Regions from separate parts of the Bacillus sp. SORGH_AS_0510 genome, predicted to be linked through region 1. Evidence: riboswitches for the same ligand, from Rfam matches in the RefSeq annotation. Region 1 holds a riboswitch; each other region holds the start of a gene.

Region 1 (7,956 bases):
TTGCTAATCCAATGGGATTACGAAAAAGTCCACCAATATAGTCCGGCTGGATTAAGTAAAGAAGAAAACCGAGAATTACTGGTAATAAGGCAATGACATAGCCCGACAAACGCCCCTGAGCTGTAAGAGTTGTAATTTGCCGCTGAATTTTAGTTCGGTCACGAATGGTTTCAGTAATCTTGTCGAGTACTGTAGCAAGATTACCGCCAACCTGTCTTTGAATCAAGATTGCCTGAATCATCAAATCTAAATCCTCACTGGGCATTCGTTCGTATAAGTCTTTGAGAGCATCTTCAATTCCTTTACCAAATTGCATTTCCTTGATTACATAATCAATTTCTTCCTTTATTGGAGATGCCGCTTCCTCTGCCACCGACTTCAATGCCTGTGGAAAGCTAAAACCTGCTCTCAAACTGCCAACAATGGTAGTGATCATGTCTGCAAGACCTTCATTGAATTTTGTAATTCGTTCCCGTTGTTTCTTTCCCAGATACCATTTTGGCAGGAAGAAACCAATAACACCACCAAAAGGAAGGAATATCCATTTATCAGTCAATAGATAGAATACCCCACCCATAAATGCCGTTGAGATCCATTGAAAAAGAATGTATTCTTCTGGTTTTAACGGCAAACCTGCTTGAGCAATTTTTAATTCCAGTCGATTGTTTTTTTCCTTCGTTAAAACTTTCTTCTGAATTTTTTCTTTCATCACTTTTAGAAAAGAGATTTGTTTGCCTTCCACTTTTTCTCTGCTTACCTTTTCTTCCTCAATGGACAGATAGTGTTGCATTCGACTTTGCAACCTATTTTCCGAGCGAAAAAATAACCTTAAAATAAATAGAAAAAATAAAGTGGAAGTGAGTAAAAAGAAAAGTACTAGCAGGGGCATCATTTTCTCCACTCCTCTTGTTGATCAATAAACACAGATGCTGGAATATGAATACCAGAGGCCTCCAGCTTCTCATAAAATTTCGGCCTTACACCTGTTGGGACCAGCCTGCCAATAATTTTACCTTCAGGGCTCAAGCCTTCCTGTTGATAGGCAAAAATATCTTGAAGAACAATGATATCGCCTTCCATCCCCTGTACTTCAGTAATATTAGTAATTTTTCTAGAACCATCTTTTAATCGTGATTGTTGAATGATGACGTCAATTGCACCAGCTATCTGTTCCCTAATCGCTTTAATTGGCAGGTCGACTCCTGCTAATAAAACCATCGTTTCAAGCCTGGCAATCATATCTCTTGGACTATTTGAGTGTCCTGTAGCAAGCGAACCGTCATGTCCCGTATTCATGGCTTGAAGCATATCGAGGGCCTCTCCTCCACGGACCTCACCAATTATGACTCTGTCTGGTCTCATCCTTAATGAGTTCCTAACAAGGTCACGAATGGAAATCGCACCTTTCCCTTCAATATTAGGCGGACGCGATTCTAGCGATACCACATGCTCTTGTCCTAACTGAATTTCGGCAGCATCCTCAATAGTGACAATTCTCTCATCTTCAGGGATAAAATTGGACAAGACATTAAGAGTGGTTGTTTTTCCTGAACCTGTTCCACCACTTACAAACATATTTAATCTTGCTTTTACGCATGCATCAAGGAAAATAGCCATCTCCTCTGTAACAGTTCCAAAATTAATTAAATCCTCGATCTGATACGGGTCCTTAGAAAATTTACGTATGGTAATGGTTGGTCCATTTAATGCCAAAGGAGGAATGATCGCGTTCACACGAGATCCATCCGGAAGCCTGGCATCTACCATCGGTGAGCTTTCATCAATCCTTCGACCGAGTGGAGCAACAATCTTTTCAATAACGCTCATAACATGTTCATTATCACGAAATTGTACTGATGTTAATACTAGCTTTCCTTTCCGCTCACAATACACTTGATTAGGTCCATTTACCATAACCTCGGATACGTCCTCATCCAAAAGAAGAGGATTAATTGGACCAAAGCCTGTTAAATCATTAATTAGTTCATTTACGACTTTTTTTCTATCGATTTGTCCACGGAAATCCTCATCCTCTTTAATAATTTCTACAGCCATTCCATCTAATTGAGGGATGATTTCGTCAATTTCCTGTTCCTTTAGCTCATGTAATATTTTTTTATGGAGAACATTCTTCAGTTCCTGGTTTTTGTCAACCTGACGAACCTTTACGGTCTCTCTTTTACTTTCTTTCTTTGTCTCTTTGGGCTTTTGTTCCCTAAAGACTTGTCTAACTTCCAACACTTGTGAAGGAATCGGAACTTCATGCGTGATATCTATTAATTTTGGTTCTCTAACGAATTGATTGTTCTTTTCTTGGATTCGATTTAATAGACCCATTATCCAATCAACCCCCTTACGATCGTTTCTTGGAAAACCATTTGGATATTGAATGATTTTTTTTCGTTTTCGGAGAAATTATGCTATTCATGCTTGTTAATGACTCAGCCATCTTAAATATGCCTTTTGCCACATCTGATTTCGCATGTTTGATGACAAAAGGAACACCGAGATTAATAGATTGCGAACAAATCTGAAAATCATTAGGAATATTTATTGGATTCTCTGCTGCTAATATTTTCGCAGCATCTGTTGCATTAATGACACTTTCCATATTCGCTCTATTAATAATGATTCGTACCCTTTCTTTCAGTCCAAGAATATCGAGTGTTTCCAAAAATAGCTTAGTATTTTTTAAAGAAGCCATCTCTAAATTTGTCACCACTAGGATTTGATCCGCCCTCTCAATGAAACGAATTGATGGTTCGTTTAAACCCACAGGCGTATCAACGACAAGATAATCATGACTAGCCAAAAGAAGGTCTACTATTTTATTGGCAGCTTCGTTAGTCACTAAGTCTGCAAATTCCGGCCTTTCTGGAGCAGTCAAAACGTTCACTCCGCTGTCATGAACGGCCAAATAATTAGTCAGGCTATGCTCATCGATTGAGGCTATTCCTTCTAAAACTTCCTTAATCGTGAGTGAGAATTTTAAATCCATAGCTAGATTTACATCACCGAATTGAAAATCCCCATCTAAAATAGCGACCGAGGCATTTTTCTTTTTTAATGCTACAGCTAAATTTACGGTTAGTGTGGTACGACCAATCCCGCCTTTTGCACTGCAGACAGCAAGCATCTTTCCACGTTGTGGACCCATATTTTGTTGTGCTGTTTGCATATTATCCTGGCTTGTCATGAATCGTCACCTTCCATTATTTATTGATTTCTTGTAATAGTACCTTCATCCATTATTGGACGCTTATTTAGAATCAAGTGGATTTTTCCTTCTTCTGAAGCATTCACAAGCTTAAGTGCATCTTCTGGTTTTAATTCTACCGTTACCGAGCTATATTCCGTATAAGGCTCCTTCGTCTGTTCTGGCGTTTGCATTTTTCTCCCCACAGCTAAAACCCTTGCTTTTTCCAGCAATATTTCCGATTGGGTAACATCCTTATTTGTAGCATCTTTAACTACTTTTGTGAAAACAACATCCACTTCATCCTCAGGTTCAATTAAATTCGAGACGGATTGATTAATATTTACCCCTATGGTTACAGCTCGATACCCTTCCCTGACTTTCCTTGAAACGTAAACCCCTTCTTCTTTCTCCGATCCAATTCGATGAGTTAAAATCGGCTCCCCTTTTTCAATCATCGCTAATGCAAGTTTTCCTTCTGCATCCTCAACTGTCTTTATTGTTTGTGGAAGTACATCTTTTGCCGTCTTTTGTACAACCTCTAATTTATCGGCCGTTATTTTTTCATTTTTATCAATTTTTTCTTTCGCCACCACTACTCCAACCGTTGCCACGGTAGAAACCTTTTGTGTTCCCATTTGCTTTGTATATTGAAAAAACAAAAATGTTGTGATAATTCCCATCACAAGTGAGAGAATTAATACTATTTTCGGCTTCAATTTGCTTCACCTACTCCGTTAATCGTATGCTGTATGCTCCTCTGTCCTTCGCACCTTCATCAAAAGTCCCTGCTCCGGCCCTTTTTATAAAAACTCCTTTTATAGAGGTATCTGTCGAACTCATTGGGTCAGTAATATAAAAATAGGCAAAACCAGTAACCTTTACTTGCTTTAATTGATTACTTGTAAAGTTGTAAGGCTTATAAACCGGTATAAGTAGAATTCTGGAACAACTTCGTAAACTGTAATCACCTGGCGGCTGTGTACAGCCATTTACTCGCTCGTTTATTGCTGACCGTGTACTTCCTGCTATATTCCCTGTTTGTGTATCCACAACATCGCCAATTTTTAGAAGTTCCGAATATCCATATCTTAAATTTTGTTCATAGGTTTTTGCTCCTGGTCCACTAAGTGCCAAAATGCCAAAATTCCCTGATGACACTCCTGAAGAATCAACTTTTAATAAGTAAGTTTTGTTATATTCCAGAATCACACTCTCGTCGATTCCTAATGGAGCGGCACCTACTGCTTTTCCTATCACACCTAATCCTGCTGCAGCTCTAGCTGTGACGTCCGTTTTTTCAAAACCAAAAATTTTCATAAACGTCATGTTTACTGATTTCGTTAGGTGGATGGTAACTTTACTTCCCATGTTAATACCAAGATTGGTTAACGTGTTCGCTGCTTTATGAGAATCTAAGATATATTGCACGGTATCAGTCACTTTTTGTTCTGTATTTGGCAGCTCTTGAGCCCCTGAAAGGACGGCTGCATTTGCTACCTTTTGCAGCTTTGCTTTTTCCATATAAATTAAGCCTCCATCTATGGCTAATCCTGCCATACAGAGGATGGTCATTAGCGAGATTGCACCAAGAATGAGGGCATTCCCTTGCTCACCCTTAAATAAACTAGTAAAAAATTTTCGCATATTTATCCCTCACTCTACGCGAATCGTTGAATTTGTTTCAATGGCAAAATCGGAGGGGAAGAACTTGGAAATCATAGGAGTTAAAAATGTCATTGGATACTTCAGCTTGACTGTTACATAGTCTCCCGAACGCCTAACCGTATCCGCTGGAGTGATTGTTACCTGTAATTTTGTCGTATCCCCTAAATGGACATATTGGTGGGCGAAAGTTGAAATGTCAGCATCCTTCTTTCCCAGACCACCTAGTCTAACTGTTTCCTGAGCCGCCATTTGCAAATGCGCATAGGAATATATCACTCGACCAAAATCAAGGATTCCTACTAAAATCAATAGAAAAATAGGAATAATTAGCGCTGTTTCTACCAACGATTGGCCACGTTCATCTTTTTTCATTGGAAAAGGGCTCCAGGGAAATATACTTGAAAGATGGCTCCTGCCGCAATAGCGACGCCATAAGGAAGCGTGGTTTTGACCGACTCATTTTCCTCGAGAAGAGAAAGCCTCATTCCATGCCGCAGACCATGCATTAGGTATAATAATCTCTTTAAAAATCCTTTACGGTAAAGAATAAATAGGATAGCCATAAAACCTCCAGCCAGAGCCATATAGATCGACGCCATTAATACAAAACTGATTCCCTTTAATCCGCCAATTACAGCAAGGAGTTTTACATCACCAGCACCCATTCCTCCAAGGAGATAAGGAATTAATAGGATTCCTAACCCTACAGCCGTACCAAGGAGTGCCCCTGTTAATCCGCTCCATCCAGCGGTAATGGAGTGAAAAATCCATGCTATAAATAAAAAGGGAAATAAAACCTTATTATAAATTTTCCGTTCCTTTAAGTCGGTAATCACACATATAATCAGGAGGATCATTAGTAGTAAGTTACTCCACACTTATATATCTCTCCTTTCCTATTCGTAGGTATGGTTTATAACTATTTTCTTGAAAGAAAAATAGCCTCACGTTTATATTGAACGCAAGGCTATAAGGAAATAGCTAAGTTAAATCAAGATAAATAAATATTATTGAGTCCCGCCGCCTGCACCAGCACTTGTTAATGCGTCCTTTGCATCCGTAAATAACTTAACAACTTGATCTTTCATTACTAGTAATACTGCTACAGCGCCAACCGCAATTAGTCCTAAAACTAACCCATACTCAGTCATACCTTGTCCTTGTTCTTCAGTAAATAAAGCTTTCATTTTTTTCATCATTTGTAAAAACCCCTTTTCATTTTATAGTTAAATAGTTTCCAATTTTTGTTTCCGTTTGCTGAATCGTGCCTGCTGGCACCTCTAATACTGACTTTGCTCTTTTGTGATACTTCCCTACTGTTGCGGGCTTTACCGTTTCGTCCAGGCCGACAATTTCAAGATCTTCACTTAAGTAAATGACATCGATGGAATAATTCATGAAGAAAGTATGAATGGATTGGCAGGGTTGGATTAATAAGCCGTGTCCTGCTGGTAAACTTTTCGAAAACATCAGTCCTTTTAATCTTTTAAAAAAGGTATCAGCTGTTGATAGATGGTTTGCCAGTTCCGCTCCGTTTGACAGATTCACGACTTTCACTCATTTCACCTCCGATAATAAAAATAACCCCGCCTTTACCGAAAGGGGGGTTAAAAATAAGCGCACCTAAATATACATAGATAAACTATGGATAAATAGTATCACTACTATGAAACACCCTGTTCTTTCGGTAACTGGCTGGCGTAGTGCAAAAGCACCTTAGCCCCTTTAGCTTTGCGTCGCTGATTTTCATCAGTTTTGCCTTTATCGAGAATCAGTGTTTGTTTGTCCGACTGATCTCTTATTCACATAATAGAACTTTTTCCCCTCAAAGAGCATCCTACTAAAATACTATTTTATTTCAAAGGAGTTAGGTATATTTACCCATTTCCGACTAAAACCCTTATAAAATCAACAATAAATGCGTATATATCCTCAAATTACCTATACTGCCAATTTATTTAGGCTAACCATTCACCATACATTCGCCCATACATATAATTTATAGATAACAATTAAAAAGGATGTTGATCATGCCAGCCATCGTTGGAGTTGCACAGGTAATTACCTTAGGAAGCAGTTCAGTATTCCATATTGGCGACGTATATAAAATTATGCCATTTTCTAATGCCAAAACATTCTCAGGAGCCGGGTCATTTAATACAGGGGAAAATTTGCGTCTAAACAACAATTCAAGTTCTACTAACACATCGGATGCAGATGTTATTGATCAAGGAATTGCCCTAAATGCTTAACAATTGGGTGGTCTAACATGAATTACTATATACAACAATCCATTCAAGTAAATTGCATAAGAATTGGGAGTATTTCCAATTCCTCTGTCATGCAAATTGGCAGTGCTGGAATGATAAAACCATCTGCCTATCTTTATAATACTGGTGGTTTTACAGAACCCGCCCCCAAGCCAATTAAAGCCCTTGGAAGCTTAGTGGGTACCCCCGCCGTGCCATTACAGGCAGCTGTTAGAAAAAAAGAAAATGTAGACAAATAATTCTCATCCATCTTTTGGGTTTAACGAGACTACCTACTGTGAGGTGATTTCATGTATCAAGATTATTCCCAATACCTTCAATGGCTGCAAATGTATATTCAAGCACAGGAAAAGAGAATCGTTGCATTGGAGACTACCCTTCAAAAAATGCAAGAAGAGATGAAGCAACTAAAAGAGAAACAGCCCATACATGTCGATAAAATTGAATATAAATTTGATCAATTGAAGGTAGAAACTCTTGAAGGGACATTAAATATCGGTCTTAATCCTTCTGAATTATCTGAAATCGAAGATTTTGCAGTCCAAAATCAGCAATTAAACGTCCCACCGACAGCCCCTAAAAATCAAATGCAACGTTCGATGAAAATTGAAGAGGCGATCTACAGATATCTTGAAACTGATTTACCCTCAATTGTAGAGTCCACTCAAAGAGAATTAAATGTTCCAGCAAATGAAGCCTATTTATCCTTTATCAAACAGGATATAACCAAGCAGCTTCCTAACCGAATTGAACATCACATAAGGGTTAACGCAAATACCCATCGGTCATCAGAAAATACAAATGTAGATGACAGTATCATTG
Region 2 (7,956 bases), 830 kb from region 1:
AATGTCCCTACGATGAGTCCTTTTTGTTTTGAGCTCTTGGATTTCCACCAGCTTCCAAATTGCTCCCCTGTATGTTTAAGTTGATCTGTCCATGATCGTTTCATCTCTCACCCTGCCCAGCTTTCTATCATTCTATTAAAACTGCATCCGCATCATTTCTTGATATGCTTCTACTGCTTTATCTCGTACAGTAACGGTTAATTCTAGAGCTACCTTCGCCTTTTGTGATGCAATGGTTACATCATGTATGTTATTTATTTCCCCTGCCGCAGCTTTGACAGTAAGATCGGAAGCTTGCTTAACAGTTGTATCAACATTTTCCAAATACCCTTTTAGTACATTAGAAAAGGAGGTTGTAGTCGAATTTGATTCAACATTTTGAGTTGGATTTTGATTAATTTTGATTAATCCACTATTTATACCGGAAACGTTCATTTATGTATCCTCCTAACGTCCAATTTCTAACGCTTTTAACATTATCGATTTGCCAGTGTTAAATGAAGTAACATTCGCTTCGTATGCTCTAGACGCAGCAAGCATGTCTACCATTTCCTTTGACAGGTCAACATTTGGCATCATCACATATCCATCAGGATTTGCATCTGGATTTGCTGGGTCATAGACCGTTTTGAATGGGGTCTTGTCCTCAACGATTCCAGTAACCCTTACTCCTTGTAACTGTGATTGCGATTGTTTTTCCATTGCCCCTTGTAGTATTTGGTTAAAGGACTTCTCTCTAGGCTCCATGCTTACCATTTTTCGACGATATGGTTCCCATTTGCCATTGACATATGTACCTCGAGTGGTTTCCGCATTCGCAATATTGGAAGAAACTACATCCATTCGTAAACGCTGAGCTGTTAATGCTGAGGCACTTATATTTAACGAATCAAACATGTTCCTTAGCTCCTTCCTTTAATAGCAATGGACAATTGTTGAAATTCACTGTTAATTTGTTCGGTCAGTGTATAATACCAAAGGGAGTTTTTCCCCATATTTGTCATCTCTTCATCGATATCAACGTTATTTCCATTGTTCTGCATAACTGAATTTGTATTTTCCACAATGCTGGCTGAAGGTATAAATGATGATTTGCCAATTACTAAATGACGACTATTTGTACGATTTCCTTCAAAACTTGTTTGATTACTTAAATATTTTTTAAAGATATCCTCAAACACTACTTGTTTTGTTTTATATCCTGGAGTTTCAGCATTTGATATATTATTTGAAATCACCTGTTGGCGTAAACTGGAAGCATCTAATGCCTTTTGTAGGAGGTTAATATTTGTCAAAATGCCCCTCCTCCTTTCCACTCGTAAAATTTGATATTTTTTGATAAATATCAACAAAATTATCAACATTCAATCATCAATATACTATAAAAAAGGTCTATTAATCTACACTTTTTTACAAAGGAAATTTTTGTTATAGAACATTTTGAGATTGAATTAAACCTTTAATTGACTAAAAAATTTACTTACACCTGAAACCCAATGATGATTAAGGTTATTAGGGTCATTATCTGCACCAACAGGGGCATATTTACCTGCAATTTTTGAAATGGTTGTCAGCCCTTGTCCAAGATAGTTCTTACTTAAATTTCGGGCCATGTCCATGATACTTTCTTCAATAGAGGAGTATGACTTTAATCCATTTTTGCCCATCATACCAGCGATATTATTCTTAATATAAGCTGCTTTTGATGTTCCATTTCCTGTTTCATGCTGTGCAATTGCTACAAGTAATGCAGGGTCCACATTAAATCTCTGTCCAGCTTGAACAAATGCTTCCCCCATTCCTTTTAACTTACCGCCAAGCACTTCATCAACTTTATCAGCATTAATGGACTGAAATCGTAACGGTTCTCCTGAAAAAGAAGATAACGAATCCTCCCCTAATTTTGAACCCTCATTAGTAATGGTCATATTTTCTAAGAAGGAAGGCAATGAAGGTTGGATTGCCGTTGGTATTTCATTTTTCATTAATTCATTTAAGACCGATGTAAAAAGGTTTGCAAAGTCTGAACTATTTGTCCCTACCTGTGTAGTTAAATTTTCGTTTCTTGACATCGTACTTGTTAACATCGTTTTGGTAAACCAATCATCACCTATTTTCAATGGTAAGCTCCTTTCTTATGGGTTAGATCGCGCCGTCTAGCATTCTACTTACATCTACTAAACAATCCTCAGTAAGCATTGAAATGCAAGTTAATTGGCCATTTTCAATTTTTCCTTCAACTAAAACAATCGTATCTGTATCCTCTTCTTGCTTCATTGCAAGAATCTGCTTTCCCATATAAACAATATTTTTCACAATATAATAGGAACAATTGATTGGATATCCAAGTGTTATCTTAATCGGATGCTTAAACAATGGTTTCCTCTTTTTAAATTCCATTAAATCTAAAATCTTGTTGTTGACATGTTCGTCTGTCTTTATCTGTTGTAGGAACATTCTTTTTTTCCTCTCCTTAACCCCCATGTTAAAGGACATAAAAATAACCCCGCCTTTCAGAAGGGGGGTTAACAGACAAAATATCTTTCAGAGGGTATAGAAGTCCTATACCTATGTAGACATTTTATACCTAGGAAAAACACCCTATCTATTAGGCAACTGGCTGGCATAGTATATTCCCTTAGCCCCTTTAGCTTTGCGTCACTGATTTTCATCAGTTTTGCCTTGATCGAGATTCAATGTTTTCTTGTAACTAAATAATCTCTAATCAAATAATAGAATGTTTTAACAATATAGAATACCCGACTTTTTACCTAATTTTGTCGAATTAACTAGGTATTTAGTCCTAATTTATAGAATATAAAGGTGTTTCACCTAGTTTTTTGTCATATTTTGTTAAAAACTACAAATAATATTTACTTTTTTCGACATTTTCTATGACAAATTTACCTTTTTGAATCTAAAAAGATACCATTCGTTTGTTTAGTGTAGTTCCTATACTGTTGAGAGACGAGTTTTTGCTTCTTTTGTTGATTGATGAGAATTTTTGTTTCAGACAATTTTTTTTCAAGTAAAGGAGCGAATTCCTGATCTAGTTGAAATGTGTCTTTTAACAATTTTAACTCTGATGATGAATAAACATAACCATTTACACTATTTTTTAATTCATCCACTTTACACATAAGTGTATTTCGATCGTCTAAAAGTTTTTCAAATTCCTCATAATTTTCTTCTTTTAATAGGTGGCACATCTCTACTGTCACTTCATATATCTTCTTAAGCAATTCATTCATTTTTAATTCAGACCCTAGCTATTAGTTTTAACTTGTTTCATGGCAGTCGCCCAAGTTTCTGATAATTCCACGGCAAACTCTTCTACTTCAACAAGTATTTCCTCACTTTTCTTAAGGTTCGCTTCAATCAATCGTGATTTCATAAAGTCGTACATCGGTAGTAATTGTTCAGAAATACTATATTCTTTTTTTAAGGTTACCATTAATTCACTTAAAATATCTTGTGCTCTTAAATTATAAGTGTTACTTTGTTCTAGTCTTCTATCCTGCAAGGCAGCTTTTGATAGTCGTATAAATTTAACTAATCCTTCATATAACATAAATGTAAGGTCTTCTGGCTTTGACGTAGTGACAGCTTGTTTTTGATAGGCTTGGTAAGGATTATTTAAAACCATTATTAACTCTCCTTCTTTACATGCATTTCTTGTTTTTATGATTATCGGATAGTAAGAAAAAAAGTTAAGTCCATCAAAAAGATGTATTTTGAATCATTTTGATTTTTTTGGATAAGTTAATATATTCCTCCACTTTAGAAAATATATAAAAAAGATATTCCATTGTTAAAATGGAGTATCTTTCCTTCGTTTTTCCTTAGCTTCCAACTTGAAGGACAATGCCAAATCCATCAATAATATAGTTAAGTCTTTGATTATAGGATTTAAGATTCTGTATTTTAGCTGCATCCCCTAACTTATTAAATGCAGTAATCTCTCGTGCAAGCTTAGAAACTTCTAGCTGTAAATCGTCATTTCGTTTTTTCTCTAACCTTAGTTGTTGTTCTTTCTTAACCAGTTTTTCCCTAAGTGCTTCTTTTTCATGGTTGATGGTTGATTTCATCGTCTCCATTTGTTGAAGAGCTTCTTGGTTTTGAAGAGCCATATTGGTTAATTGGTATAAGCCTCTTAACATTTCATGTAAATTTAGACCGGGCAGTTGTTGGACATTGGTAATAAGACCGGATAGAATATCTAACAAATCACCGTCTTGTAATGATGGAGTGTTTTGAATTTGTGCTATCTGTGGCGTATCATCCAATTTTTCAATTGAAATTACTGGTACATTGCGCTCATTAATAGTTGTGAACTGAATGCCATTTTGATTGGCTTTTTGAACTTTTTCATGGGACTTAAGAGTTGAATAATATTTATAGTTTACAGATTGATAACCTCGATTCAACAAGTCTGCTGTTTCCTCTAGAATCTCTGTAATATTCAATGCACCCTCGTCTTGGCGGTCTCTAATATATTGAAACATAAATGAAATTTCATTTTTAGTCCATTTTCGGTTTGTCTTTTTTGAATCTAATGTATTTTGATTATTTTCATTCATATGGAACATCATCAAATTGCTAAAATAAAAGACTAGTGATCCATTACTTAATTTGTTTTTATTTTCCAACTCATGAATGAAAGACTCTTCTGATTGTCCTAATTCCTTGTTCGTTAATGACTCTTTAAGCTCAAATAATGCGGATTTCAAACTCATAAGAATACCTCCTACATGATTTTTAGAAAAGAACGATTGGTACAAAACATAAAACCTAAACTACAATCATACATCTATCAAAATCATTTGTCATCCCAAAAACACTATTGGTTTGTTCTCTTACTATATGTATTCGTTCTTATGAATTTTTTATGGGTGTCTTTTCATCAAAATAAATAATTGTTACAATTTACATCAATATGTTAATTATATAAAATTTGTAATTATCTGTAAACGTGTAGTTTGATAAATAACAGAGAAAATTTGAAAAATAAAAGAGAAAGCCTTCTCATTTTGAAACGAGAAGGCTTTTATGTAGATACTTAGCGCACTTTCAAACGAATCTGTCGCTGTTTTTCAAAACAATGTTGGATGATTTTCATTTGGTCTGGCCGTTTGATGGAAGTAAATTCAAGCGCAACATAATTTCTTTCAATTTCTCTCATCAAACTCACTCGAATAACTTTACCCTTAAACGGTACAGAATCGATTTCTTTACTACGTGCATCGGGCACAAATAATGTTCCTGCAATCTCTTCGTCTTGATAAAAGGAAGAATCTAGTTTGGAGGAGAATAGTACGCCTCCAGCACTAATATTGATAGTATGTAATTCATTTTCTTCTATCATTAAACGTAAATTGGAATTGACCCGAACATTTTCTCTTTGCTGGATTTTTATGATCTCATTTTCCTTTGGTTTTGCTAAGCGTAATAAGGGAATGGTATCTTTCGTTCTGCCAAGGATTTCTGTTGTAAATTGAAATTTACTTTCTCCAGTGAGATAGGAAATTTCTAATTTTATCCCTACTGATATCAAACCAATAATCTCACGATCTAGTGGAATACTGATAAGTATCTCGGATTGGCCAATCTCAGCAATATTGGACCTACAGGATAGTTCATAGTCCATAATATCAATCATTATGTTTTGGTTCACTTTTGGATACATAAAGTCCTCCTGGTGTCTATTTCTATAGAAAAAATTAACATTCTCTAATTATATCGGTAATTGGTAATAAAAGTTAAGAGGTAAATGATAAAATCACATAAAAAAAGCAGTCACAATAAATTGTGCTGCCTTAATGTAATTAACGTAAGAAATCTACTAATGAAGGCTGAATGATACGTGCACCAACTGATAAAGCCGCACGTTGAACATTCTCTTGAGTTTTCAGATTCGTGATAACTTCCGCCATGTCTACATCCTCTTCACCTGATAGTAGGCGTGTCGTAGACACCTCAAGTCCATCTATACGAGAAATACTTAACTCCATTCGGTTCATCCGTGCCCCCAATTCAGAACGATGTCTGAGAAGGTTGTCCATTTGACCATCTAGTTGTGCAATATGATCTGTTGAACCAGGTGTAGCAGAGCGGAAATCGGATTCAATATCCGAGAGTACTTTAAAAATACCACCTGCTCCATCGTTGTTGAAGATGTCGATACCCTTCACATTAATTTGAACCGTATTATTTTGGCCCACCACTAACTCTAGTTTTTCATTGTTAGCGTTAGTAAATTGTTTAGCTGAAGCATCATACGGTGGAGTTTTTACATCCGTGCCGGCAAAGATATATTTACCGCCAATCTGCGAATTTGAAATCTCTCCTAAATGCTCTTTTAACTGGCTAATTTCTTCAGCGATTGCATTACGATCTGTTTCACTATTGGTTCCATTTGAGCCTTGTAAAGTAAGCTCCCTCACCCGTTGAAGCACGGATGTGACCTCATCTAGCGCCTCATCCGTTGTTGTCATCCAAGAGAGTCCGTCATCAGCATTTCTTTTATACTGATCGATTTCGTTTAAAGATGAACGGTAAAACATACCTCGTACGGCGGTTACAGGGGTTATCTGATGGCTTGTTAATTTTCCTGCCAGAGGATACTTGTTCCTGTAATTGGTCCATCGTCTTGTTGGTTCTTTGTAAATTAAATAATAGGTTTTGATTCAACATATTTTGAGTGACACGTAAGCTCATGTTATCCCCCCTACAAGCCTACTCGGCCCATACCGTTGATGATTTTATCCAAACACTGGTCCACAACTGTTACCATTCGTGCTGAAGCGTTGTAAGCCTGTTGGAACTTAATCATATTTGCCATCTCTTCATCCAATGATACTCCAGATACGGACTGACGACGGTTTTCTACTTGATTAATAATCACTTCAGAATTACTTTGCATTCTTTGTGCTTCCTGCGAATCGATACCGAGCTGACCAATAATATTTCGGTAATAGTCATCGGCAGTCGCGTTTATTCCAGGAAACGTAAGAGCTGTAAATTTAATATTCGCAATATCCTGAGCATTTTTACCATTACCGGTTGATGACTGTCCGGCTGATTCCTCTTTAGCCGCAGCAATCAAACTAGGAGAGTTTAAAATAGCTGGGTTCACAGCTAGATCACCTGCACTTGTCCCAATAAAGAATGGTACTTTATTAGTTGAAGTTCCGCTAATATTCTCTAAGTTCATTCCTTGTTCATGAACAGAATTAACAGCATTGGCAAATGTCATCGCTAGATTATTTATTTTCTCTTGAATTGTAGGAATGGTAGATTTTACACCGCCGCCTACAATTCCATATGACTCGATTCTTCCCAATAATTCACCAGAATTTAAGGTTACTTGTGTATTTCCAATTTTGATATTGGCTGGATCAACGACGCCACCAGAAGTATCTACTGTTAAAGTACTCGCTGTTTTCCCAGAAACCATCAGTACTCCCCCAACAGAGATATCTACCACACCTGTCTTTTTATTAGGAGGTGAAACATTTACATCTACAAGTTTAGAAAGCTGATCGATCAATACATCTCGCTGATCGTAAAGATCATTTGGCTGATATCCGTTTGGAACGAGCCGAGCAATTTGATCATTCAGGCTTGCTATTTGTGATGCAAAGGAATTTACTGAATCCGTTTTTGCTTTTATGACCAATTGCAGATCATCCTGCATCTGATTTAATGATGCGGATATATGTCTAAGAGTTTCGGTTACTGCTACCCCTTTTTGGCTAACAACGGCACGGGCGGCAGCACTATCAGGATTTTTCGATAGCTCTTCCCAACCCTTCCAAAATTCATCCATTGTAAATGCTAAACCATCATCGGAAGGTTCATTTAATAGTTCTTCCACTTTGGTAAGGGTATCACTTTTTGCTTCCCAGTAACCCAAACTCTTATTTTCGCCACGGAGCTGAACATCCAAATAATCTT
Region 3 (7,956 bases), 290 kb from region 1:
TGCCCCTTTTCCCGGCAGTCCATAATGTGGAACATCCGGTTTCTCATGAATCACTGCACCTATTCCATGCCCAATAAAGTCTCTCACAACAGATAGGCCTTCACCTTCTACATAAGTTTGGATAGCATGACCAATGTCACCTATTCGGTTTCCTACAACAGCCTGCTCAATTCCTTTGTATAAGGCTTCCTTCGTCACTTTTAACAAATGATCTGCCTCATTAGAGATATTCCCAACAGCATATGACCATGCTGAATCTGCTAATGCCCCATTGTAATTGACTACCATATCAATGGTGACAATATCTCCTTCTTTTAAAGCTTGTTTTCTTGGAAATCCGTGACAAATTTCATCATTGATACTGGCACATGTCGCATATTCATAGCCTTTATATCCCTTTTGCTCTGGTGTTGCATTATGTTCAGTTAAGAACTGGTCGACAAACTGGTCTATTTCCCAAGTAGTCACGCCAGGTTTAATTAATTTTGCTATTTCCTTATGACAAGCCGCTAGGATTTCCCCCGCCTTTTTCATCGCATCAATTTCACGTTGTGATTTCAAGACAATCATTTGTTTACCTGCCTTTTTAATTTATTTTTATGTATGTTAATATAAGATTTTTACTCGTTAAACTTTATGGCAACACTACTAATATTAACGCTAAACCGTAATTTTTTCAAAAATAGCATTCGCTAGTCTAAAATTAATAATTTTCACTATTTTTTATATTCCTTCGTTCTTAATATGGTACTTTTTCATTCTTTTTGGTAGAATTAACTTATAAATATGTATAATAGGTGTGTGAATTTAATGATTGGTGATCGCGTAAAAAAATTTCGCCTAGAAAAGAAAATGTCTCTTTCCGAACTTGCAGAACAAGCTGGCGTCGCTAAGTCTTATTTAAGTTCTCTTGAAAGAAACCTGCAAAAAAACCCATCGATTCAATTTCTTGAGAAAATTGCTGCTGTATTAAATCTACCAGTCGAGCATTTGATACATGAGCAAATTAATAAAGATGAGTTAGATAGCGAATGGATGAACCTAGTGAAAGAAGCAATGGGTTCTGGTGTTTCTAAAGAACAATTTCGTGATTTCCTCGAGTTTAATAAGTGGAGAATAAATCAAAATAATACTAATGAATAGTAGTTATTATAAAGAAGAAAAGCATTCTACATTAGAAGATCTCTCTTGTAGAATGCTTTTTTAATTATACCAAGAGTTATCTCTGATCATCTTGGTAAAGGAATTCACGAACATCTGCTATAGATAATCCAAGTTCTCTTGCTTCCAGTATTAGTGCCATCCATTCCTGATCAATTACTTCCACGGTTCTCTCTGTAATTATCATTTTTCTCACCCCTAAAATACAAATTGTATTCCAGGTAACCCGGCCATCATAGCAAGCGTATTGCGTGCCTTAGATCCTCGGTTTTGCGTCCCTACTTTTCAACAGGTTTGCCTTTTTCTGTTAGTTCTAATACTTTAATATTACAGTTTTCCAGCTCCTACTATTTATTTAGGTATAATTACTTAATATCAAATGATATGTACATTATATCTAGTCCTTTTATAATAGGTTGTTGGATTTTGTCTTTAATTTATAATTTTCTAATTATTTTTTCACACAAATTATCCTATTTTTCTACAAAAAATCCCGATTTCTCCCAATTTAATTGAAATGCAAAAAAGGAAGGATTCCAAATCAAATCCCCCCTTGAATATGACTATGTTTAGTTTGCTTTTGTTGCTGCAATAAGTGCTCCTACTTTAGCATTATGTTTCACTAGTGCAATATTCGCTTCTAAACTCGACCCCTCTGTTAACTCTTTAACCCTGCTTAGAAGGAAAGGTGTGACCTCTTTGCCTTGAATGCCTTTACTATCGGCCTCCTTTAAGGCTACTTCGATTACATCGTTAATGACTGATTCGTCCATTGCAAAGGCTTCGGGAATTGGATTGGCAATAACAATCCCACCGTCTAACCCCAAATTCCATTTCGCCTTCATTAATGCCGCAGCTTCCTCTGGTGAATCCACACGGAAGTTTACATGATGTGGGCTTGTTCTTGTATAAAAAGCGGGTAGGATGTCTGTTTGATATCCAATAACCGGGACACCGTTTGTTTCTAAATATTCCAATGTCAAGCCTATATCTAGTATAGATTTAGCTCCAGCACAAACAACGGCTACATTGGTCTTGGCTAATTCCTGAAGGTCTGCAGAGACATCCATCGTCACTCCCGCACCGCGATGAACCCCGCCAATGCCGCCTGTTACAAACACTTGTATACCGCCCAGATGAGCACAAATCATCGTTGCTGCTACTGTTGTTGCCCCATGCTTTTTAGAAGCTATGAGATATGGAAGGTCGCGCCTGCTGGCCTTCATAATTTCTTTACTAGTCGCTAAAAACTCCAATTCTTCATCAGATAAACCGATTTTTATTTTCCCATTAATGACAGCGATGGTAGCTGGTACGGCTCCATTCTGCCGTATAATTTCTTCCACTTCCTTAGCAGTCTGTACATTTTGAGGGTACGGCATCCCATGAGAAATAATAGTCGATTCAAGTGCTACAATTGGTTTCCCCAATCTTTTCGCTTCAAGCACTTCTTCTGAAAAAGACAAGTATTCTTGGTTCATCGCTTGGTTACCCCTTTGCTGAAGTATTTCTGATATGTTTCAAGTAATGTTTTTTGGTTTAACTCCGGACTTACGGTTTCATTAGAGTTAATAGTGATCAATGAACAGGAAAGTCCAATCTTACAAGCATCCTCTGTGCTAAGTCCCTTTAAGTATCCGAATAATATTCCAGCAATGAGGGAATCACCCGCTCCGGTTACATCCACAATAGGCACAATCGGGGGCATTAGCGCACCCGCTTCTCCATTTTTTGTGTAAAAAATTAACCCCTTCTCACCACGAGTGATAACAACCTTTTCAGCACCTTTTTTCATAATGACCTCTGCAGCTTGGTAGAAATCACCCTCAGATTTAATTTCTAATTGCGATAAAGCCTCTGCCTCTTTATGGTTCGCGATCAACCAGGTTACACCTTCAAGAGATGAGGGCAGCTTTTCCGTCTTAGGAGCAGAGACAGTAGCAATACATAACGGTTTCATGAAGTTCTTACTGTCATTAATTACTTGGTTAATGACTTCTTTTGGGAAATTTGTATCTAATAAAATCATTTTTGCTTGTTCAATTTGTAATAGAATATGTTCAAAAATAGAATCGTTCACTTCATTATAAATAGCCATATCAGCTAAGGCGATTTCCATTTCACCCAATTGGTCAAGAACCGCAGTATATGTGCCCGTGGATTTTCCTTGTATGACTTGTGTGGGGCTTACATCTACAAAAGGCTTCGTATTATCTAACAGCCATTCCCCTTCAGGATCAGAGCCCACGTATGCAAACAGAGATGTCTTAAGTCCTATTCGTCCAGAGTTTTCTGCAATATTTCTTGCAACACCGCCCCGTGACATAGAACTTATAGCCGGGTTTGATGTTCCATATTTCAATTGATTTAGTGCTTGAATTTTCCGGTCTACATTTGCACCGCCAATACAGAGAATATCAAAATTGATTGCCTCTTGTTTGTTCATAGTAGCACCCACTCCTTAAGATCCTTTGTTTAGCAAGTCAGAATTTCAACTATTCCCTACTTATATAACTATTACGATATAAATTTAGAAAATCCTGTTAAAAATTTTGAAAATCTAAGCAAAAGGAATTATGATAATTAAATTTGTCTAAAATGTGACAGAAGACATATAATGTTAACAATATACAAATAATTTTAATATTCCAAAAATTAGGAGAGGTGCTATTTCTATGACGTGGATTCACGTGCTGAATTATTCGATTCCTATAGCGTTTATGGTGTTTGCTGGCTTTTTTCTAGATCGTTTGTGCAAACCGGCAAAACAAGAAGATGCCTCGACTGGGGAGTCTCCAAGTGGAGAAATAAAATAAAGCTGGTGAAAAGTGTATGAGGCCCACTTTCACCAGCTTTTTTTGATTTATTTAACCAAATACGAACCTATGTGACCGGTCTGTCTTTTCCCTACCTTCTTGTGATACGTCGGACCGCTCCTACGTGACAGATTTGCCTTTTTCACAATCCCTTCGGGCTCGTAGACACCTTCTACGTGACCAGTACCTCTCTATAGCACCTACCCTAGGCACGTAAAGATTTCATATGTTAGTATTTTATCTTCTTTTGCACCTTTTGCTCATAGTTTTTGAAAATGGCTGAATTGGTTTTTACGCCTCGTTTGGACATCAACTGATTGAAGCGGATAAGTTTTTCATTCAAATTCTTTTGGAGGTTTTCTTTCTCACCGGAGTCATCACATTTCTTAATTAAATTTTCAATTGTCATCATTTCTTGTCGCAGCTGACCTTCCTCTTGGGTGTATCCTGCATTTTTCAGCAATTTGTAGGCCATACGTAGCTCCTCGGGGATTCCTGACATATCCTCTAATTGGAGAGGCTTTCCTAACCCTGGAAGATTATCGAATTCTCCGTCTTTGTATGCCTTCTTTATGCGGTCTTCCGAGATAATATGAAACATATCCATTCTTTCGACCTCCTTATTTTTACCATAATCACTATATTCATTATATCAACCTGAACCTTATAGATAAAATTAGAAACCAGATCAATAAGTAAATTATTTTACTCAAATTCGGGAATGCTACTTGCGAAGATGAAAGGAGTGGTAACATTGGCACGTGGAGAACATTTTAACCATAAGAACAAGAATCATCCCGGTAATTTCCCAGAGGATACTTTAACGGAAAAAAAGGGAAAAGAAGCAGTTGGAGATGAAGAGTTCCTAGTGGTTCGCGAAGCATTTAAAAATAGAGTAGAAAATGAAGAAGAGTATCGCGGTGATACGGCTCGTTTATTATCCGATCAAACAGAGTAAAAGGCGTGAGTTTTTCACGCCTTTTCCATTGCCCATTAATGTTGTTCTTTTTCCACACTGAATTCTTTTATAAAATGAGAAATCTCTATTTCTTTTAGCCATGTTGCCGCTTTTTCTATATCCTTTGAGAAGACGCGGTCTTGGGTAATCGAGGCTACTTGCTCACGGCCTTTTTCATAAAATCTCTTCGTTTGAGCGGCCATTTTTTCTACCCCGCGAATTTCTACCGCTTGCATCGCACAAATGAGTTCCACAGCTAATACTCTTCTTACGTTTTGAATGATTTGATAAGCATGTCTAGAAGCAATGGTCCCCATGCTTACATGATCCTCTTGATTCGCTGAAGATGGAATAGAGTCCACACTTGCTGGATGTGCTAATGTTTTATTTTCTGATACAAGTGCTGCCGCCGCATATTGCATAATCATTGCACCTGATTGAAGACCAGGCTGTGGGCTTAAGAAAGCCGGTAAATCATTCAACTGCGGATTGACTAGACGCTCAATTCTTCGCTCCGAAATATTAGCCAATTCTGCAACGGCAATTTTCATAAAATCCATGGCAAAAGCAATAGGCTGTCCGTGGAAGTTTCCTCCTGAAATGACCTTTTCACCATCATCAAAAATTAATGGATTATCCGTTGCCGCATTCATTTCAATTTCTAATTTTTCTTTTACGTAATCCAAGGCCTGCCATGATGCGCCGTGGACTTGTGGAATACAACGTAAGGAGTAAGCGTCCTGTACTCTCAACTCTCCTTGCTGAGTCGTTAATAAACTATCACTTAAATAGCTACGGATCCTGCGCGCCGTATCAATTTGCTGTTTATAGCCCCTTGCCACATGCACTTCTTCCGCAAAGGCATCAATAATACCGTTAAGCCCTTCAATTGTCATGGAAGCAATCAATTCGGCTTCATATGCCAATTGCTCTGCTTCTAGATAACCCACTACACCCATGGCTGTCATTGCTTGTGTCCCATTAATTAGTGCCAAGCCTTCTTTTGCCTCTAATGTAACCGGAAGGATTCCCTCTTGTTGAAGAGCACTCATGGCCTCCATTCGGTTTCCTTTATAAAAAACTTCCCCTTCCCCAATTAATACTAAAGCAAGATGGGATAGTGGCGCCAAATCACCACTCGCCCCTAAAGATCCTTGCTGGGGAATAACAGGAATAATTTCAAGGTTAACAAGCTCCAGAAGTTTCTCAATAATGATGGGTCTAACTCCAGAAAAGCCTTTAAGAAGGGCATTTGCACGGAGAAGAACCATCGCTTTAGACACGATTTCAGGGAACGGTTCACCCACCCCGCATGCATGGGAACGGATTAAATTAAGCTGCAAATCCTGAACGTGTGATTTATCAATTAACACATCGCTAAATTTTCCAAATCCGGTGGTAATGCCATAGACTACTTTGGATTCTGAAACAATTCGATCAACCGCTTCTCTACTTTTCTTTACTGCTTCCATACTTTGCTCTGAAGCACGAACCTTTTGGCCGCGGTACAAAACTTCCTTCATTTGTTCTAACGTTAAACTTGCTCCTGTTAATGTAATCATCTTTCTCGCTCCTCTACCACTTTAGTATAATAAAGAAAGAGGTTGGATTCCTTTTCACTTTAGAATTGGAGTCCAGCCTCTTTTATAATTGGATTTAAATATGGAATTGTTTTTTGACGATGGTTCATGAAAATCATTCCATTCAAATTTATTATTGTATTAATAACTATTGTATGGGATGAAATGTTTATCTGTCAATTGAATTTTCTGAATTTTAGTACAATATCACTTTAGCAGAATAGTGAATGAAAGGATACCTGGTTATTATTAAGTGCAAAAAAGCGCTGATCCTTTTTACAGGATAGCGCCTTATTATATATGGGTTAATCAAACTTCAAACCTTTTAATGCTTCTGCCAACGCATTATTAATTGGTTCTTCCTCTTTTTGCTGGTTTTTCAAATATTTTTGTACCGTACGTTTATCAACTTTACCACCAGATTCTTTTTTGCGGCGTGCTTCGAAAGCAGAAAGTTTTTCACGATATCCACATTTACATGCAAAGATTTGGCCCTCACCTTCGCCTCGTAGCTCTAGCTTTTTATGGCATTGTGGGCAGCGTGCATTGGTAACGCGTGACACATTTTTGCGATGTCCACATTCACGATCCTGACACACGAGCATTTTACCTTTTTTGCCGTTCACTTCAAGCATTGGTTTTCCGCAATCTGGACAATTCTTTGTGGAGATATTATCGTGCTTATATTTTTTATCACTAGCTTTTATTTCAGAAACAATTTCTTTTGTGTAGTTTTTCATTTCACTGATAAATACTTCTTTTTTCAACTTGCCTTGAGCGACTTTGTCAAGCTTCTGTTCCCACTCAGCTGTCAACGCAGGTGATTTAAGCTCTTCTGGAACTAAATCCAACAATTGACGACCTTTTGAAGTAATATGAATGTCATTACCACGCTTTTCAATTAAGAATGAATTGAATAGCTTGTCAATAATATCAGCACGTGTCGCAACAGTCCCTAAACCCCCAGTCGATTTCAAGGTGTCTGCAAGTTGTTTATTTTGGGTATCCATATACTTCGTAGGATTTTCCATCGCTGAAAGTAATGTCGCCTCAGTAAATCTTGCCGGTGGCTTAGTCTGACCCGAAGTTTGTGCGATTAATTTTACGTTTAATGTATCCCCTTTTTCGATACGAGGTAATATTTGCTCTTTCAGATCATCTGTATTATCGTCGTCTTCAAGTCGATTATTGTAAACTTCTTTCCAACCCATTGATAAGATGGTTTTTCCTCTTGCAACGAAGTTTTCCTCACCGATTTTCGCGCGAAGCGTTAATTGCTCGTATTCATGTGCTGGGAATAATACTGCTAAAAAGCGTTTAACCACGAGGTCATATATTTTACGTTCTTTATCTGTAAATGCCGAAAAGTTCACGTATCCTTCAGTTGGAATAATTGCATGGTGATCGGATACCTTGCTATCATCTACAAACGATTTAGATG

Evidence for each region. A riboswitch is a leader RNA that binds a small molecule or an ion and turns the genes downstream of it on or off. The one in region 1 is predicted to bind cyclic di-GMP.
Region 2: linked by a shared signal. The riboswitch ahead of QE429_RS15765 (hypothetical protein) and the one ahead of QE429_RS19970 (DUF192 domain-containing protein) in region 1 are both predicted to bind cyclic di-GMP.
Region 3: linked by a shared signal. The riboswitch ahead of QE429_RS21370 (anti-repressor SinI family protein) and the one ahead of QE429_RS19970 (DUF192 domain-containing protein) in region 1 are both predicted to bind cyclic di-GMP.

Annotation. Positions count from the first base shown of each region.
Region 1 covers NZ_JAUTAU010000001.1:3,897,945-3,905,900, forward strand. The annotation lists gene QE429_RS19930 (type II secretion system F family protein) at 1-790, opposite strand, end outside; gene QE429_RS19935 (TadA family conjugal transfer-associated ATPase) at 889-2,337, opposite strand; gene QE429_RS19940 (CpaE/TadZ family protein) at 2,354-3,196, opposite strand; gene cpaB (Flp pilus assembly protein CpaB) at 3,217-3,915, opposite strand; gene QE429_RS19950 (pilus assembly protein TadG-related protein) at 3,926-4,843, opposite strand; gene QE429_RS19955 (TadE/TadG family type IV pilus assembly protein) at 4,853-5,236, opposite strand; gene QE429_RS19960 (A24 family peptidase) at 5,233-5,742, opposite strand; gene QE429_RS19965 (Flp family type IVb pilin) at 5,872-6,063, opposite strand; gene QE429_RS19970 (DUF192 domain-containing protein) at 6,080-6,421, opposite strand; cyclic di-GMP riboswitch class I at 6,548-6,634, opposite strand; gene QE429_RS19975 (spore germination protein) at 6,895-7,116, shown strand; gene QE429_RS19980 (spore germination protein GerPB) at 7,134-7,373, shown strand; gene gerPC (spore germination protein GerPC) at 7,425-7,956, shown strand, end outside.
Region 2 covers NZ_JAUTAU010000001.1:3,063,896-3,071,851, forward strand. The annotation lists gene fliF (flagellar basal-body MS-ring/collar protein FliF) at 1-104, opposite strand, end outside; gene fliE (flagellar hook-basal body complex protein FliE) at 136-435, opposite strand; gene flgC (flagellar basal body rod protein FlgC) at 448-897, opposite strand; gene flgB (flagellar basal body rod protein FlgB) at 903-1,295, opposite strand; gene QE429_RS15760 (glucosaminidase domain-containing protein) at 1,452-2,120, opposite strand; gene QE429_RS15765 (hypothetical protein) at 2,143-2,457, opposite strand; cyclic di-GMP riboswitch class I at 2,609-2,692, opposite strand; gene QE429_RS15770 (flagellar protein FliT) at 2,904-3,251, opposite strand; gene fliS (flagellar export chaperone FliS) at 3,266-3,646, opposite strand; gene QE429_RS15780 (hypothetical protein) at 3,843-4,736, opposite strand; gene QE429_RS15785 (flagellar brake protein) at 5,060-5,686, opposite strand; gene QE429_RS15790 (flagellin N-terminal helical domain-containing protein) at 5,826-6,563, opposite strand; gene QE429_RS15795 (flagellin N-terminal helical domain-containing protein) at 6,523-6,717, opposite strand; gene flgK (flagellar hook-associated protein FlgK) at 6,728-7,956, opposite strand, start outside.
Region 3 covers NZ_JAUTAU010000001.1:4,192,007-4,199,962, forward strand. The annotation lists gene map (type I methionyl aminopeptidase) at 1-570, opposite strand, end outside; gene QE429_RS21365 (helix-turn-helix domain-containing protein) at 811-1,143, shown strand; gene QE429_RS21370 (anti-repressor SinI family protein) at 1,220-1,348, opposite strand; cyclic di-GMP riboswitch class I at 1,379-1,470, opposite strand; gene QE429_RS21375 (pseudouridine-5'-phosphate glycosidase) at 1,731-2,642, opposite strand; gene QE429_RS21380 (carbohydrate kinase family protein) at 2,639-3,607, opposite strand; gene QE429_RS21385 (hypothetical protein) at 3,837-3,977, shown strand; gene QE429_RS21390 (DnaJ family domain-containing protein) at 4,207-4,584, opposite strand; gene QE429_RS21395 (hypothetical protein) at 4,723-4,935, shown strand; gene hutH (histidine ammonia-lyase) at 4,971-6,497, opposite strand; gene QE429_RS21405 (DNA topoisomerase III) at 6,821-7,956, opposite strand, start outside.